3 regions of the Vibrio sp. A37 genome follow, and region 3 is predicted to be linked to each of the others. Evidence: predicted binding sites of a transcription regulator. Region 3 holds the regulator's gene; each other region holds the start of a gene.
What was found. The regulator MetJ, encoded in region 3, represses methionine synthesis genes. The targets are predictions, from matches to a motif close to TTAGACNTNTANANGTCTAA.

Region 1 (6,101 bases), 130 kb from region 3:
TGTTATTCTAACTTCTACTTAAAACAAATAGTCAGATTCGAAATGGATGTAAAACAGCAAGTCGCTCAGCAACGAGTTGAGTTAGAAGCCGCCGTCGCCAAAGCGTTAGATATGGCCTCAGCTAGTTGTGATGGTGCTGAAGTTGCCATCACTAAATCGACAGGGTTAAGTGTTTCAACCCGAATGTGTGAAGTTGAAAACGTTGAATTTAATAGTGATGGTGCGCTAGGTATCACTGTTTATCGCGACCAAAAAAAGGGCAGTGCCTCGACTTCCGATCTTAGTGAAGAAGCCATTAAGCAAACTGTGGCAGCGGCAATCGATATTGCTCAATACACCTGTGAAGATCCTTGCTCAGGCCCTGCGCCGAAAGAGTTGATGGTCAAAGAAGTTTTGGATCTTGATCTATTCCACCCAGATACACCAGATCCAGATTCTGCTGCACAAGTTGCTATTGCTGCGGAAGAAAAAGCACTGTCATACAGCGATAAAATTAAACAAAGTGATGGGGCAACCTACGACAGCCATTATGGCGTCAAGGTTTATGGCAACAGTCATGGGTTACTTGCGAGTTATGCTTCGAGTCGTCACAGTACCAGTTGCTGTGTGATTGGCCAAGGCGAAAACGGAGAAATGGAACGCGATTACAGCTATACGGTAGCAAGACATCGTGATGATTTGTGGTCTCCTGAAACGGTTGGTCTAAAAGCTGCTGAGAAAACAGTTAAACGCCTAGATGCGAGAAAACTCGCTACAGGTCAATACCCAATAATGTTTGCAGCAGATGTCGCTACAGGACTAATCGGCCACTTAATGATGGCAATCAGTGGCGGTAATCTATATCGCAAATCCTCATTCCTGCTTGATAGCCTTGGTAAAAAAGTACTGCCTGATTGGTTCTATATTGATGAAAGGCCACACTTGCCAAGAGGTTTAGCTTCAACACCATTTGATAATGAAGGTGTGATTACCAAAGATCTCGACATCATTACCGATGGCGTTTTATCGACTTATCTCTTAACCAGCTATGCGGCTCGTAAGCTCAATATGACCCCAACTGGTCATGCTGGTGGCATCCACAACTGGTTTGTTAAATCGACCGGACAAAACTTTAACCAGTTAGTTAAAGAGTTAGGTACCGGCTTGTTGGTCACTGAAGTGATGGGGCAGGGTGTGAATATCGTGACAGGTGACTATTCACGCGGCGCAGCCGGTTTTTGGGTAGAAAATGGTGAAATCCAATATCCAGTATCGGGCATCACGATTGCGAGTAATCTAAAGGATATGTTCCAGCAGATAATCGCAGTTGGCACAGACGTTGAGACACGTTCACAAATTCAAACAGGGTCTATTTTGCTGGAGTCGATGAAAGTCGCTGGCGAATAAGATCACTCAACAGAACAAGAAAGGCCGATCAGTATTGAGTTGATTGGCCTTTTTAATAGCGTCTAATTATACCGTTTTAGTATCTAAGTGAATAAGGCTCCACAAACCGCTCAAGACATCCTATGCGCTTAAACATGGGCATCCATGCCCATGTATGTTTGTTCCAGCTCATTTCACTTATCAAAACGATGACTTTTCTAGACTGGTATTAATCTTTAGAGCTTTCTTTTTCTTCTTTATTGGCTTTATTGATCATAGGTGTGATGGTTGAGCCTTGGATTAAGATTGAAAAAACCACCACGGAATAGGTCATGACCAGTATTATTTCTTTTACGTCGATGGCCTTTTCTTCAATGACCCAAATGCCCGATGGAATAGAAAGTGCCATGGCTAGGGCCAACCCTCCACGTAAACCACCCCAAGTTAGAATGTTGATTGACCATGAGTTATATGTTCGAAAGCGTTTGAAACCGATGTAGGAGAAAAAGACGCTGAGGTAGCGAGCTGAAAGAACTAATGGCACTGAAATCGCCATCAAAATCCAGTCTTCTTTGTGGAATTCAAACAGCAACATCGACATACCAATAAGTAAGAACAGCACGCCGTTAAGAAACTCGTCTACCAGTTCCCAGAAATGATCAAGATGCTCATCACTTTCTTTGGAAAAGCCAATGTATCGTGTCCAGTTACCGATCATAATTCCAGAAACAACCATCGCCAGTGGACCAGACACGTGTAGTACTTCTGCAAAGGCATAGCCTGCGGTTGGAACACCAATGGTGAAAAGTAGTTCCATCGAGTGATCATCGGTTGAAGAAATTAGGTAATGGAAAATCAAGCCTAATACAAACCCATACGCAATACCACCAATTGCTTCTTGCAAGAATAAGCTGGTGACGCTGCCCACTGTTGGCGATTCGGTACCAAATGCAACAGTAAACAGAGTAACGAATATGACTAAGCCGAAGCCGTCATTAAATAAAGATTCGCCTTCAATTTGAGTAGAGATCCTTTCTGGCGCTTTGAGTTTTTTAACGATTGCGAGCACGGCAATCGGGTCAGTTGGCGAAATCAGCGCGCCAAACAGCAAGCAGTAGATTAAGTCGAATTGAATGCCCAGAACTTGGCATAGACCATATAGAACGAAGCCAACAAAGAAGGTGGAGAACAACGTTGCGCCAAGTGCTAATACGGTAATCTCCCACTTTTGATCTTTTAGATGGGGTAATTTGATTCCCAATCCACCAGCAAACAGTAAAAAGCCTAGAATGCCTTTTAACAAAAAGTCTTCAAAGTTAATACGAGAGACAACATCTGTTGCAATAGTGGTTAAATGAAACCAGTCATTTTGCCCAGCAATCAGAATTAAAAGTGACAAAGTCATCGAGCCAGCTGTGATGGCAATTGTGGTTTGCATCTTGCCTATTTTACTGTTTATAAAGGCAATTAACATGGCTGCGGCAGATAAAAAACAAAGCGTATAATATACAGACATATCCCTAAACTCTGTAAGACGAAATGTGAATCGGATTCTCAAGGTATGTTAATAAAATAGCAAATACTTTTACTGACCACCTGCTCAGTATTTGAATTGATTCAAATATCATCTTTTTCGTCTATCAAGCAGTGTTATAGCTTATGGATTGGCAATATTACTTTTTAGACGTCTAGACTCCTATTGATTGTGTGGTAGGATGGAGCAAAGATTTGACAAGTGAGGCGGTATTGTGGGAACCAGCGCTAAGCAACAAAGTGAAGTAAGACAGCAGATAGAAGCTCAACTCAAACAGAAGATTTTACTGATCGATGGTGGTATGGGCACCATGATTCAAGGCTATAAGCTGGATGAGGAAGGCTATCGTGGCGAAAGATTTGCTGATTGGCATTGCGATCTAAAAGGCAACAACGATCTACTGGTTCTAACTCAGCCTCAAATTATTAAAGACATTCATTCCGAGTATCTAGAAGCAGGCGCTGATATTCTCGAAACCAACACCTTCAACGCAACCACAATTGCGATGGCCGACTATGACATGGAAAGCCTAAGTGAAGAGATCAACTTTGCCGCAGCGAAACTTGCCAGAGAGGTTGCCGATGAGTGGACAAAGAAAACGCCAAACAAACCTCGTTATGTCGCGGGTGTTTTAGGGCCAACCAACCGCACATGTTCCATCTCTCCAGACGTGAATGATCCGGGTTTCCGTAACGTGAGCTTTGATGATCTTGTCGAAGCTTATTCAGAATCGACCCGTGCACTGATTAGAGGCGGCGCTGATCTGATATTAATTGAAACCATATTTGATACGCTGAATGCTAAAGCCTGTGCTTTTGCGGTTGACACCGTATTTGAAGAACTAGGTATTACATTGCCAGTGATGATTTCAGGCACTATTACCGATGCATCAGGGCGTACTCTTTCTGGACAAACAACGGAAGCGTTTTATAACGCGCTTCGTCATGTTAACCCTATTTCCTTTGGTTTGAACTGCGCTTTAGGTCCCGATGAACTTCGCCCTTATGTCGAAGAGCTGTCACGAATTTCAGAAACGTATGTTTCCGCGCACCCCAATGCGGGTTTACCAAATGCATTTGGTGAATATGACCTTTCGCCAGAAGACATGGCAACGCATGTTAAAGAGTGGGCAGAAAGCGGCTTTTTAAACATGATTGGCGGTTGTTGCGGTACTACGCCAGAGCACATCCGAAAAATGGCTGAAGCGGTAGAAGCTATTACGCCGCGTAGCCTGCCAGATATTCCTGTTGCTTGCCGACTTTCGGGCCTTGAACCTCTGACTATCGAAAAAGAGACATTATTTGTAAACGTTGGTGAACGAACCAACGTAACAGGCTCTGCTCGATTTAAAAGGCTGATCAAAGAAGAGCTTTATGATGAAGCGCTTGAAGTGGCGAGACAGCAAGTCGAAAATGGCGCGCAAATCATCGATATCAACATGGATGAAGGGATGCTCGATGCCGAAGCGTGCATGGAAAAATTCCTCAAACTCTGTGCCTCTGAGCCTGAAATCTCCAAAGTGCCAATCATGGTCGACTCGTCTAAATGGGAAGTGATCGAAGCTGGCCTAAAATGCATTCAAGGCAAGGGCATCGTTAACTCGATATCGATGAAAGAAGGTAAAGAGATATTTGTCGAGCATGCCAAGTTGATACGTCGTTATGGTGCAGCAGTGATTGTCATGGCCTTTGATGAAATCGGCCAAGCTGAAACTCGAGAGCGCAAGCTTGAGATTTGTACAAATGCCTATCGTATCTTGGTGGATGAAGTCGGCTTCCCTCCAGAAGATATTATTTTCGATCCGAATATTTTTGCTGTGGCAACAGGTATCGAAGAGCACAACAACTACGCTGTAGACTTCATTCATGCTGTGGCGGATATCAAACGAGACTTACCACATGCGATGATTTCCGGTGGCGTATCCAATGTGTCGTTCTCATTCCGTGGCAACAACTATGTGCGTGAAGCGATTCACGCGGTATTCCTTTATCACTGTTTTAAAAACGGCATGGATATGGGCATTGTTAACGCAGGTCAGCTTGAAATTTATGACAATGTGCCAGAAAAGTTGCGTGAAGCCGTTGAAGATGTAGTGCTTAACCGTCGTGATGATGCGACGGAAAGATTGCTAGATATTGCTGGAGAATACGCTGGCAAAGGGGCAAACAAAGAAGACGATGCGTCTGCCCTCGAATGGCGAACTTGGCCTGTCGAAAAGCGCTTAGAGCATGCGCTGGTGAAAGGTATTACCGAGTTTATCGTTGAAGATACCGAGGAAGCGAGAATCAATGCTAATAAGCCTTTAGAAGTGATCGAAGGGCCATTAATGGATGGCATGAATGTCGTTGGTGACTTGTTTGGTGAGGGCAAAATGTTTTTGCCTCAGGTGGTCAAATCGGCTCGAGTTATGAAGCAAGCGGTGGCGCATTTAGAGCCTTTTATTAACGCTGAAAAACAAGCAGGCCAATCAAACGGTAAGATATTGTTAGCAACGGTAAAAGGCGATGTGCATGATATCGGCAAAAACATTGTTGGCGTGGTGCTGCAATGTAATAACTACGAAATTATTGACCTCGGCGTGATGGTGCCTTGTGAAAAGATCTTGAAAGTCGCCAAAGAAGAAAATGTCGATATTATCGGCTTGTCTGGTTTGATTACACCATCACTAGATGAAATGGTGCATGTCGCTAAAGAAATGGAGCGGCAAGGGTTTGATCTGCCGCTGCTTATCGGTGGTGCAACGACTTCAAAAGCGCACACAGCGGTCAAAATTGAACAGAATTATAATCAGCCAGTCGTCTACGTAAACAATGCTTCACGTGCGGTCGGTGTTTGTACTTCATTATTGTCTGATGAGCTGCGTCCTGCATTTATCGACAAGCTCAATCTTGATTACGAAAGAGTAAGAGATCAGCACAATCGAAAAACGCCAAGAACCAAGCCTGTTACTCTAGAAAAAGCACGAGAAAATAGTGTTGCTATAGATTGGAGTGATTACACTCCGCCAAAACCAGCTAAATCAGGTGTGCATGTTTTCGAAGACTTTGAGGTTTCAGAGCTGAGAAAATACATCGATTGGACACCATTTTTCATGACTTGGTCGTTAATGGGTAAGTACCCAGCGATTTTAGATCACGAAGAAGTTGGTGAAGAAGCGCAGCGTTTGTTTAAGGATGCCAATGATCTGCTCGATAAAGTGGAA
Region 2 (6,101 bases), on a different contig from region 3:
TGGTATGCTTCAAAGCAGTCGAGACCAGAATTTGTTGAACCAAGGCTGAGTAAAATCGCCTCCAGCCCACTTAATCATATCGACAATAATCGACACGAAACGAGCCATATTCTCGATGTTGGTACTGGTACCGGAGTGCTAATAAAGTACATAGAACAGTTATTCCCCAATGCATGTATACACGCTTTGGATTTATCGGTTAATCAGCTCGAACAAGTTAAATTACAATACCCACAGGTACAGGTTTATAACTGTGACGTATCTACCTTTAGCAATGACGTTAAACACGATTTAATCTATTGCAATGCTTGTTTTGGCAATTTGCAAGATCAAGCTTGTGCCTTAAAAAACATGGCTAAGCTATTAAATGAGGATGGCTTGATAGTCATCAGCCATCCTCTTGGATCCGCATTTGTAGAAAGCCTGAATCGGAGCAATTGTGTAATAGTCCCCAACTCTCTCCCAACTCAACGAAAAGAGATAAATAGCCTGATAGGTTCCACAAAACTTTCTTTGGTTGAGCTTGTCGACCTCGAAGGGCTGTATATCTGCATATTGAAGAAAATCGACTAGCCCAAATTTAACGTATACTCGAACGTATTCACAATTTTATGTCCGTTGAATGAGCGACTAGTAAGTCGCTCATTGCTATTCACCGCTTCGACTAAATTGAAACATGTTCCTCAATGACTTTCTTGCTATCGCGCTTTTTTGCCCACTGCTGGCGAACCGATTTGGCTGCAGCAACCAAATTCTTCAAGGCTGCTTCGGTTTCAGGCCAACTGCGAGTTTTAAGACCGCAATCAGGGTTCGCCCAAAGGCGCTGGTGTGGAATTTTTTCCGCCGCTTTATTGAGCAGGTTCTCTATCCACTCCTGACTCGGAATATTTGGTGAGTGGATATCATAAACACCGGGACCGATTTCATTTGGATAGTTAAACTCTTCAAACGCTTTAAGTAACTCCATATTTGAACGAGATGTTTCTATTGTAATCACGTCTGCGTCAAGAGCAGCGATAGACTCAATAATCTCATTGAACTCGCTGTAACACATGTGAGTGTGAATTTGTGTCTCAGGTTTAGCACTCGCCGCAGACAGCTTAAACGCATCGACAGCCCAGTCGAGGTACTCCTGATGTTGCGTTTTCTTAAGTGGTAAACCTTCACGAATCGCGGGTTCATCAATTTGAATAATATTGATACCCGCATCTTGCAAGTCGGCCACTTCATCTTGCAGAGCGAAGGCTAATTGCTCAGCTATCTGCTTGCGCGAGATATCTTCACGTGGGAATGTCCAACAAAGTATCGTCACTGGGCCAGTTAACATACCTTTCATCTGTTTGGAGGTTAGTGACTGAGCATACGCAGACCATTCAATGGTGATTGGCTTATTACGTTCAATATCAGCAACGACAATAGCGGGTTTCACGCATCGAGATCCGTAGCTTTGCACCCAGCCAAACTTGGTTGTTTGGAAACCTTGCAAGTTTTCGGCGAAGTACTCCACCATATCGTTCCGCTCTGCTTCTCCGTGTACAAGGACATCTAAATCCAATGCTTCTTGGCGTCTAACTGCATCTTCGATGTGGCTTTTAAGGATCGCTTCGTATTCTCTCTCATCGAGTTTGCCTTGCAAGAAGTCTCGACGTTGAACACGGATTTCAGATGTTTGTGGGAAAGAGCCAATCGTCGTTGTAGGCAGTATTGGCAACTTCAGCTTATCACGCTGTATCTTAGCTCTTTGATCATAAGGGAAGCTTCTGTCTACCGATTCCTTTGTAATGCTCGCTATCCTATTTTGGACTGCTGGTTTGTTAACCTCAGTAGATGTGCGTCTCGCAATGACTGGCTCACTATACGCTTGGCACTCTGCAATAGCGACTTCATCACCATCAAGCGCCGCAGCCAATATAGCAACCTCAGACACTTTTTGCTTAGCAAATGCAAACCAACTTTTTGTTTCATTGGACAAGTTAGTCTCCAAGTCCAGATCAACTGGGCTATGAAGCAATGAGCAGGAACTCGCTAACCAAAGTCTATCACCCAATTTATCCTTAGCGGATTGCAGTGTGGCTAACTGCTCCTGCAAATTAGCCTTCCAAACATTTCGACCGTTTATAACACCGGCAGATAAAACCCAATCGCTTGGTAGGTTTTCTACTATCGTATTGAGTTGTTCAGGTGCAGCAGATAAGTCAACGTGCAGTCCATTTACGGGCAAATCTGTAATCCGCTCGATGTTTTCTTCGATAGAGTCGAAGTAGCTGGTTAGCAACAGTTTTACCTTACCTTGCAGTACTTGATAACTGGTAGAGAACGCCTCAAGCCACTTATTTTCTAACTCTAGTGCTAGTATCGGCTCGTCAATTTGTAGCCACTCCACGTTTAACGCTTCAAGTCTCGCGAGGATGTCTTGGTAACAAGTCAGTAGTTTAGGTAGTAGAGACAAGCGGTCAAAGTCATTTTCCACTTCCTTACCTAGATACAAATAACTGACCGGGCCAAGTAGCACCGGTTTAACTTGATGGCCAGCTTGCTTTGCCTGTTCTATTTCGTTAAACAGTTGTGGCCAGCTTACTTCAAATGTTTGTGACTCGCTGAATTCCGGAACAATATAGTGATAGTTCGTGTTAAACCATTTGGTCATATCAGATGCAGCCCCACAACCACAATCAGATTGGGAGCGCCCTCTCGCCACTTTAAACAAGGTGTCTAAATCTACCGATTGAGATTGATGGCGCTTTGGCACATGACCAAGCAGTAACGACGTCGATAGAACATGGTCATACCATGCAAAGTCACCAGCTGTCACATATTTAAGTCCCGCATTTGCTTGAACTTGCCAGTGCTTAGAACGCAAGGAAGCCCCGACTTCTTCAAGCTCTTTCTTATCGATATCTCCACGCCAATAATTTTCTAACGCAAACTTAAGCTCTCGTTTATCACCAATTCTCGGATATCCCAATATATGAGTCGTTGTAGCCATTTATCTTTCCCTTCTTTTCTTAGCTCTTAGCTCTTAGCGAACTGCCAGTTATGGATGTCTAGATAGCTAAAATATCGCGTCAATCCTTGAATTCAGCAATATCCAATTCTTCAACCGTATGATGAAGAAAATTCATGTTTGTAGTGAAGCTCGACGTGCTAACGCTTCGAAAGGTATTGGCAAGAAAACTTTAGACGTCTAGACGTTTACAAAAGAGAAATTTCCGATTACTTTAGTAACATTCAATATTGGAAGTTGATTATTAGGATTATTCATGATCGAGCTTAAACATCTGAGAACACTGAGTTGCTTGAGAGATACAGGCTCACTGACAGCGACAGCAAGAGCTCTGCACCTCACTCAGTCTGCACTATCCCATCAAATCAAAGATATTGAAGCGCGCATTGGTGGCCAGCTATTCTTCCGTAAAACTCGCCCAGTAAAGTTCACAGCTGAAGGTCAAATAGTATTAAAGCTTGCCGATGAGGTGCTACCAAAATTTGCTCATGCGGAAAATGAGCTCGCTGGATTAAAAGAAGATGTCAATGGAAGGCTACATATGGCGATAGATTGCCACTCCTGCTTTCAATGGCTCATGCCAGCTATTAAGGAATATCAGATCAATTGGCCAAGTGTATCGCTCGATTTTTCTTCTGGGTTCGGCTTTGAACCCTTACCTGCATTATTGGCGGGTGACTTAGATTTAGTCATTACCTCTGACATTCACCCGAGATCAGAAGTGCACTACGAGCCATTGTTCGATTTCGAAATGCGCTTAGTAACGTCGATTAACCATCCATTGAACCAAAAAGATGTCATAGAGCCAGCCGATCTCGCAGATGAAACCATGCTCAGTTACCCAGTTCAGAAGCAACGACTCGATGTGGTTAAACACTTTTTACAGCCAGATGGTATTGAGCCAGCAAAATGGAAGCAGGCGGATAATACTCTCATGCTAGTCCAAATGGTTTCTGCTGGTCTAGGGGTAACTGCGCTACCCAACTGGGCTGTGAGTGAATTTTCACTTCAAGGGTTGGTTCAGAGCAAACCTCTGGGCAAAGGGCTTTGGCGACGTCTATTTTGCGCGACCCGCCACTCTGAAAAAGACAAACATTACCTACAAGCTTTTTTCAATACCGCTAGACAACAATGCAAAAACCATCTTGACGGTATCAAGATGGTTTAGGTGAGTAATCTGGATTTTATCTGTCGTACGCTTTGAACTGGTTAGTCACTCTATCGTATTGATAGCCCAGCATATCTAACTTCCCAATCACATTTTCTACATCCATTTCATACATGCTAACCAGTTCCTCAAAACTGTCACACTCTAAGCGTAGTTTTTCATTGACGATTCCCAGTAAAATCGTGCTATCAAGGCGGTGGACATTACTTAGATCCATACGTGAACTCCTTACCAATCAGGCTCACTGTAAAGCATACTCCTAACTTTTTGCTTAAAAGGTGACCGCAATCTAAACTACGAACAATCCTAAGCTATAGTAGGAAGACGCAAGCAACAAGACGGTACTAATTATCAATTGTGATCTTGCTGGAGGTTTCGAGAGGATGATATGTGTGCACCAAATAAGGACACCAAAGATTAACAGCAACAAACCAATAATAACCTGATTAATTAGTGGTGTGATGTTTTCTACCAATAACCCCCGAGTATGAATAAACACAACAACAACCAGCAAGATTGAAGATACTACACCGCAAACAGGTAAAATACGATGGAAGGCTTGCAAACGAGTTCTAGCGAAGGTTAACAATAAATGGGCAAGCGAGGTGCCTAATAGAATAACCAAAAGCACAACGGCCAAGCTGTAGCTAATTGTAGTTTGCTGATATACCTGGATTAGAACCACTAGCCCTGCGAATACAGAGGACAATTTCAATATCCACATTGGCCCTTTATCTTTTGTCTTCGATGTTTTCACTCTCGAGAAAAAGTAAAATAGAGGCAGCGCAACCAAAATAGCGGCAAACGAATACAAACAAGCGACCAACCACAGTACTCCAACAATAGGCAGTAGCTTATGTACTCTTCCCCTCTGCCCTGGGCAAATATCCCCTTTGATGAGGACAAGAAGAAGTAGAAGTTGAGCGCCTAATAGCATTGGTGGAACAAATGGTATAACGTGGAAAATCATGATCTACAAACTGGCAACAATATAGGGTTTGGATAATATCAAACTGATGTAATTTAGCTATTGGCGAAGTGGGATAAGAGATCTTGATCAGTAATCAAACCTAAATATTGTCCCAACTCATCTTCAACTACCCAAGGTGCTTTTATTCCACTAGAAATCAAATCAGGTATTTCAGAGACTTTGGTATTAAATGGAGCACGATAAATATCTGTGCGCATCACGGTATTCAAGGTTTTTTTCCAAATCACTAAGTCTTTCGTTGTTTCGAGTTTTGAACCTGCAGTAGGTGATAAATAAAGGTTTAGCGTTTCCCTATCAATCACTCCTACACATCGTTTGTCATACAAGACTGGAATCACGTTAATATTAAATGAGCGTGAATCAAAATATTCTTTGGCTTCTTTTACGGTATTGTCTGGCCTTAATGTCGGAATATGGCTGTGACAAATATTTAAAATCCCAATACTCAATACGCTGGATTTACGACTTAGAAAATCTTCTAGTTGCTCTTGGTAGTCCCAAGCGTGCTCTAACTCAGACAGGGGCAATGGTTTGGAAAAAAAGTACCCCTGTATATAATCCACTCCAATACCACATAAGACTTCTAGCTCCTGACGAGTTTCGACGCCTTCAGCGACCACCTTCACCGCCAACGTATGGGATAAATCGGTAATCGACTTAACGATATGATACTTATGCGTCCCAACCTTGATATCAGTGACAAACTCTCTGTCAATTTTTAACAAATCAAAGTTACAGTCGCTTAAATAAGTGAAGGAAGAGTATCCGGTGCCAAAATCATCAATCGCGACACTAACACCATGCTCACGAATACTTTTTATCAAAGATTCCTGACTCGACTCGCTATCGAAATAAGCACTTTCCGTGAGCTCCAAAGTAATTAATTCGGGTGTACTGGAGTACTCAGCAATCATTTTCTCCGCACTTCGCAATACTTG
Region 3 (6,101 bases):
TGAATTTACTGCTTGGCGCATTCGCCACTGCGATAATCTTGCTACACAACGAATACGCGCAAAACCTATTCATTTGGGGAGCGGGAGATCTGAGCCAAAACGGCTGGGAATGGGTCACGTGGCTGCTGCCTAAACTTTCCTTAATTATAATTCTACCCATTTTCGCTCCGCGCCTACTTACTTTAATAAGCATCGGCTCCTCAGGCGCACAAGCTCGTGGCTTGAATGTTGGTGGCGCTTTTCTTGGGCTCAGCCTAATTGGCGTTTGGTTAGTGTCTGTGTCGATTACCTCTGTTGGCGTGATCAGTTTTGTTGGGCTTATCGCTCCCAATATTGCTCGACATATTGGCTTCAACAAATCTCGAAGTGAGCTTATCGCAAGCCTTATTCTTGGCGCAACGTTGCTTATGCTGACTGATTCGCTAGCGGTATTTTTAAGTTTTTGGTCACTCGATATTATTCCGACTGGGACAGCAACCGCGGTGATTGGCGCACCAGCACTGATTATGCTCGCGCGCAAAAAGATGTCTGCTCAAGACAATATGTCACTGACCTTTCCAAAAGGGCGAGACAAACTGCGACCTAAAATCACACTATTTTCGTTGCTCGCGGCATTTGTGATTGTCATTGCTATCTGCACTTTTGTACAACCGGAGATAAAAGGCTTCGTTTGGCAAATACCGAACGCTTTCAGCTGGTCAATTAAATGGCCTAGAATGCTAACAGCCGTAAGCGCGGGAGCAGGTCTAGCGGTGGCTGGGGTAATTTTGCAACGGCTGGTATACAACCCACTCGCCAGCCCTGATATTTTAGGGGTATCCGCCGGGGCAGTGCTCGCCCTTGTGTTGGCGAGCTTAATTTTTGGTTCGTCTATTCACACATTGGGCCCATGGGTTGCTCTCCTAGGCAGCTTGGTTGCTTTGGGTGTGTTACTCGTCTTAGGCAGAAAGCATAATTTTGCCCCTTCGATTTTGATTCTCTCTGGTATCGCACTAACCGCGATGATAGAAGCTTTAGTACAGTTTTCTCTAACTCGTGTGGGACAAGAAAAGTTTGTCTTGCTGCAATGGTTGGCAGGTTCAACGTATCGAGTGACTCCAAACACAGCCGTTACTTTGTCGCTCTTAGTCACCTGTTTGGTCATTGTAGCCTTATTGCTCTCACGATGGATGACATTAATAGGTACAGGCAGGCAATTTGCTTTTGGTCGAGGCTTGAATGTGTCTTGGGCTTACATTGTTTTGCTGATTATCGTTGCTTTGTTGTGCGCTTTCGTCACAACAACGATGGGGCCAGTGGCGTTTGTTGGCTTAATCGCGCCTCACATCGCGGTAATAATGGGGGCGAGACAAGTGAAAGTTCAGCTATGGGTTGCTGGGTTACTTGGTGGCTTGTTGCTACTATCAGCCGATGTGATTGGGCAGCTTGTGGTGCATCCAGCTCAAATCGCGGCAGGCGTATTAGTCTCCATTATTGGCGGAGTTTATTTTGTTTTCCTGCTCATTCGAGAGCGCCATTAACCTCGAACACTTCTTTATTCACACTAGAGCATGGTGAGCTTTTGAGATTGAATTTTGTTCGAATTTCAAGCCTTTTAATCGCGGCGCAGGGTAAGCAGCTTAGTCATTCTAAGCAATTGGCCTGCAACAAAGAGTAAAAGGCTTGGAATCGAACCCTTTGGGCAGCAATTTGTTGTTGCAAAAACCATCGTAAAAGCCAACACGCTCTAACCTCAGTGATCTAAAAATGCCAGTTAGATCACTGAGTCAAAAACTAAATTCCATCTTGCTACCCAAATTCCGAATGTGAATTACACTCTCTACTATGCATTCTTATTCATGCTCTTTAGAATGGCCGCCGCGAAAAACATGACGAATAAAAGTAAATAATATGCCTGAAGAAAATCAAACTGACTCAACTGAAAAAGAGCCAACAGCTGAACAACAACAACGTCAGAAAGCCCTCGACTATCATGCTCAGCCTGTGCCCGGCAAAATAGAAGTCTCTCTTACCAAGCCTGCGGAAACGGTAGAAGACTTATCGCTCGCATACAGCCCCGGTGTCGCAGAACCAGTTCGAGAAATCGCGCAAAACACGGACAACGTATATAAATATACCGCGAAAGGTAATTTGGTCGCGGTGATATCTAACGGCACAGCCATTTTGGGGTTAGGTAATTTAGGGCCAATGGCTTCTAAGCCTGTTATGGAAGGAAAATCCTTACTGTTTAAACGGTTCGCAGGTATCGACTCTATTGATATCGAAGTCAAACACAGAACAATTGAGGAGTTTGTCGATACCGTTGCTAACATCTCGGATACTTTTGGTGGCATCAACCTTGAAGACATAAAAGCGCCCGATTGCTTTGAAATAGAAAAACATCTGATTGAGCGTTGTGATGTCCCTGTATTTCATGATGACCAACACGGAACTGCGATTGTTACTGCGGCGGGTATGCTCAATGCCATTGAGTTACAAGGCAAGAAATTACAAGAAACCACCATCGTATGTTTAGGCGCTGGCGCAGCTGCAATTGCCTGTATGGAACTGCTTATCAAATGCGGCGCAATGCGTGAAAAAATATACATGCTGGATCGTAAAGGCGTCATTCATACAAGACGCGACAATCTCAACGAGTACAAACAACTATTTGCCAACAATACTGATAAACGCACGATTGAAGATGTCATTGAAGGTGCTGATGTATTCCTTGGTGTATCCGGACCAAATTTACTTTCTCCTGAAGCGCTTCAGCTCATGGCGAAGAAACCTGTGGTATTTGCCTGCTCCAATCCAGACCCTGAAATAAAACCAGAAATAGCACACAAGGTAAGAAAAGACCTCATTATGGGAACAGGACGAAGCGATTACCCTAACCAAGTCAATAACGTATTGTGCTTTCCATTTATTTTCCGTGGTGCACTTGATGTTCGCGCCAGTGAAATTAATGATGAGATGAAACTGGCGGCAGTAGAAGCCATTCGAGAACTCGCAAAAGAAGAGGTGCCACAAGATATTCTCAAAGCCGCTGGCGTGAAGAAACTTAAATTCGGTAAGGATTACATCATTCCAAAACCAATGGACTACCGACTTTTGCCAAGAGTCGCCAAAGCGGTTGCCCAAGCAGCGGTTGACTCTGGCGTCGCGAGAATTAAAATGCCAACAAACTACATGCAGTGAGGAAATTAAATCGAGCAGAAGAAACGCTGGACTTTTTCAGCGCTTCTTTATTTCAAGGGCGCGAGTTTCAATTACTCTTCGTCGTATGATTCAAACTCGATGCCCATTTCTGTCATCAGCTTTTTCGCTTCTGCAGGAATATCATCTGGTCGATCTTTACGTAAATCTTCATCTGTTGGCAGCGGCTGGCCAGTATACGCGTGTAGAAAAGCTTCGCACAAAAGTTCACTGTTAGTCGCATGGCGAAGGTTATTGATCTGGCGTCTTGTACGTTCATCAGTCAAAACCTTTAACACTTTCAACGGAATAGACACCGTTATTTTCTTCACTTGCTCACTTTTTTTTCCATGTTCAGCGTATGGGCTAATATATTCCCCATTCCAATCTGCCATTGCGCACCTTCAAAGTTCGTTGTAACGTCATTTTTAATGTGGATTTTAGCTACATTTAAGGCTATAAGCAAAGACATATAGACGTCTAGAAGTGTTGACGTCTCATATTTTGACAAGTAAAGTGTGCAACACAGATCAAAATCTGTCTAAACACCATCATTTAGGAAGGAAACTGATTATGAGCGCCCGCAAGCCAGCCACTATTGCCGTACGCACTGGTATCGAATCTGATTCGCAGCATCACGCCGTGGTTCCACCGATTTACCTTTCCACGAACTATGGTTTTCCCGCTTTCGGTGACGTGCCTCAATATGACTATACTCGATCGGGCAACCCCAACCGTGGCCTTCTAGAAAAAGCGCTATATGAGCTAGAGTCCGGTAAGGGTGCTGTGGTCACAAATTGCGGTACATCCGCTCTGAATTTATGGGTATCGACATTCCTTTCCCCTGATGATCTCATCGTTGCACCTCATGACTGTTATGGCGGCACTTACCGACTATTTAATACTCGCGCCCGAAAAGGCGACTTTAAAGTACTATTTGTCGACCAATCTGATCAAAAAGCACTGGATGCAGCACTCGCGCAAAAGCCTAAGCTCATTCTCGTTGAAACACCTTCTAACCCCTTAGTGCGCGTCGTTGATATTGCTGAGCTTTGTGAAAAAGCAAAACAAGTTGATGCACTTGTCGCCGTAGACAATACCTTTTTGACACCCGTATTCCAAAAGCCTTTAGACCTTGGCGCTGACTTCGTAATCCACTCAACAACCAAGTTTATCAATGGCCACTCTGACGTCATTGGTGGAGTTGTGATTACCAAATCAGAGCAGCATGCTGAAGAGTTAGCTTGGTGGGGTAACTGTATTGGCGCGACGGGCACCCCATTTGATAGTTACATGACGCTGCGTGGTATCCGTACTCTTCAAGCTCGTATGAGAGTCCATGAAGAAAGTTCAAACAGTATTTTACAGTACCTTCAGTCCCAACCTTTAGTGGGGAAGCTGTATCACCCTAGTCTTCCAGAACATCCAGGGCACGACATCGCCAAGAAGCAGCAGTCAGGTTTTGGATCTATGCTTAGTTTCGAATTCAATGGAAGTTATGAACAGCTAAAACATTTTGTGAGTGAACTGCAATTATTCTCACTGGCTGAATCTCTTGGTGGTGTAGAAAGCTTGATCTGCCACCCGGCTTCCATGACCCATAGGGCAATGGGAGAAGAGGCATTGGAAGAAGCAGGCGTTTCTCATCAACTTCTTCGACTTTCAGTGGGCCTAGAAGATGCACAAGACTTGATAGAAGATCTAAATCAAGCATTCGACAAAGCAAACGAATTGACTAAACAAGCTGAGGCTAAGTAAAAGGAGAAGCCTTCAATGACACATTCTCGTCAACTGCATAAATTTGGTGGTAGCAGTCTAGCCAACGCAGAGTGCTATCAGCGAGTGGTTAAAATTCTCACGCAATACTCAAGTGACAACGATTTAGTTGTTGTTTCTGCGGCAGGGAAAACCACCAATAAGCTCATCGACTTTTTGACCGCTCTGGATAAAGATGGCCGTGTAGCTCACGAGACTCTCCAAGAGATTAAGCAATTCCAAATTCAACTGGTCAGCGAACTAATTAAGGGCAAAGCTCAGGAAGAACTACTTGCTCAACTAAATGAGGAGTTCAGCACGCTCGGAGAACTGCAAATTCCCCTATCAGGCGCGAAAAAAGCAGCGGTGCTCGGGCACGGTGAACTCTGGTCTTCTCGACTGCTCGCTACATTATTATGTCAAAACGACTTACAAGCGATGGCACAAGACTCGCGTGCATTTTTGCGTGCAGAGGCAGGCACTCAGCCTGAAGTCAATCGAGGTACCTCCTACCCGCTTTTGAAAGAAATACTGGCACAAAATACTACCCAGCGAATCGTTATCACTGGGTTTATGGCGCAAGATGATGCTGGGCACACCATTTTACTTGGCCGAAATGGCTCAGATTATTCTGCCACCGTGATTGGTGCGTTGGCAGAAGTAGACCGAGTCACCATATGGAGTGATGTCGCAGGTGTATACAGCGCGGATCCAAGAATCGTCACCGATACTTGCCTACTACCGCTGCTACGTTTAGATGAAACAAGCGAACTAGCTCGACTAGCCGCACCTGTTTTACACAGCCGCACTTTGCAACCTGTCGCGCAAAGCAGTATGGATTTGCACCTACGATGCAGCTACGAACCAGAGTCAGGTTCAACTCATATTGAGCGGGTACTCGCATCTGGACGCGGTGCAAAAATCGTTACATCCCTAGATGAAGTGTTACTGATCAATATTACCTTCTCGTCAGGACACGACTTTGAACGTCAGGAGCAAAAAGTACTCGAAGGTTTAAAGCAAGCACAACTTGAACCGTTAACTTTTGAATCTCAACCTGATCAACATCATTTGAAGCTCGCCTACACCGCTGAAATTGCAAATGGAGCGTTGCGCTACCTGCAAGATGCAGCCATTGAGGGAGAAATAAAACTAAGAGAAGGCTATTC

Region 1: the regulator MetJ is predicted to act here: its motif matches at 3,046-3,065, upstream of metH (methionine synthase).
Region 2: the regulator MetJ is predicted to act here: its motif matches at 3,177-3,196, upstream of metE (5-methyltetrahydropteroyltriglutamate--homocysteine S-methyltransferase).

Annotation. Positions count from the first base shown of each region.
Region 1 is NZ_JBLNLI010000005.1:106,662-112,762, reverse strand. Features, by position in the region: gene pmbA (metalloprotease PmbA) at 43-1,386, shown strand; gene ACM2FC_RS10560 (cation:proton antiporter) at 1,595-2,881, opposite strand; gene metH (methionine synthase) at 3,114-6,101, shown strand, end outside.
Region 2 is NZ_JBLNLI010000002.1:58,176-64,276, reverse strand. Features, by position in the region: gene ACM2FC_RS04010 (class I SAM-dependent methyltransferase) at 1-573, shown strand, start outside; gene metE (5-methyltetrahydropteroyltriglutamate--homocysteine S-methyltransferase) at 665-2,986, opposite strand; gene ACM2FC_RS04000 (LysR substrate-binding domain-containing protein) at 3,261-4,172, shown strand; gene ACM2FC_RS03995 (DUF4250 domain-containing protein) at 4,189-4,389, opposite strand; gene ACM2FC_RS03990 (HI_1241 family integral membrane domain) at 4,462-5,142, opposite strand; gene ACM2FC_RS03985 (EAL domain-containing protein) at 5,196-6,101, opposite strand, start outside.
Region 3 is NZ_JBLNLI010000005.1:232,235-238,335, forward strand. Features, by position in the region: gene fhuB (Fe(3+)-hydroxamate ABC transporter permease FhuB) at 1-1,520, shown strand, start outside; gene ACM2FC_RS11190 (malic enzyme-like NAD(P)-binding protein) at 1,891-3,180, shown strand; gene metJ (met regulon transcriptional regulator MetJ) at 3,252-3,572, opposite strand; gene ACM2FC_RS11200 (O-succinylhomoserine (thiol)-lyase) at 3,751-4,935, shown strand; gene ACM2FC_RS11205 (bifunctional aspartate kinase/homoserine dehydrogenase II) at 4,951-6,101, shown strand, end outside.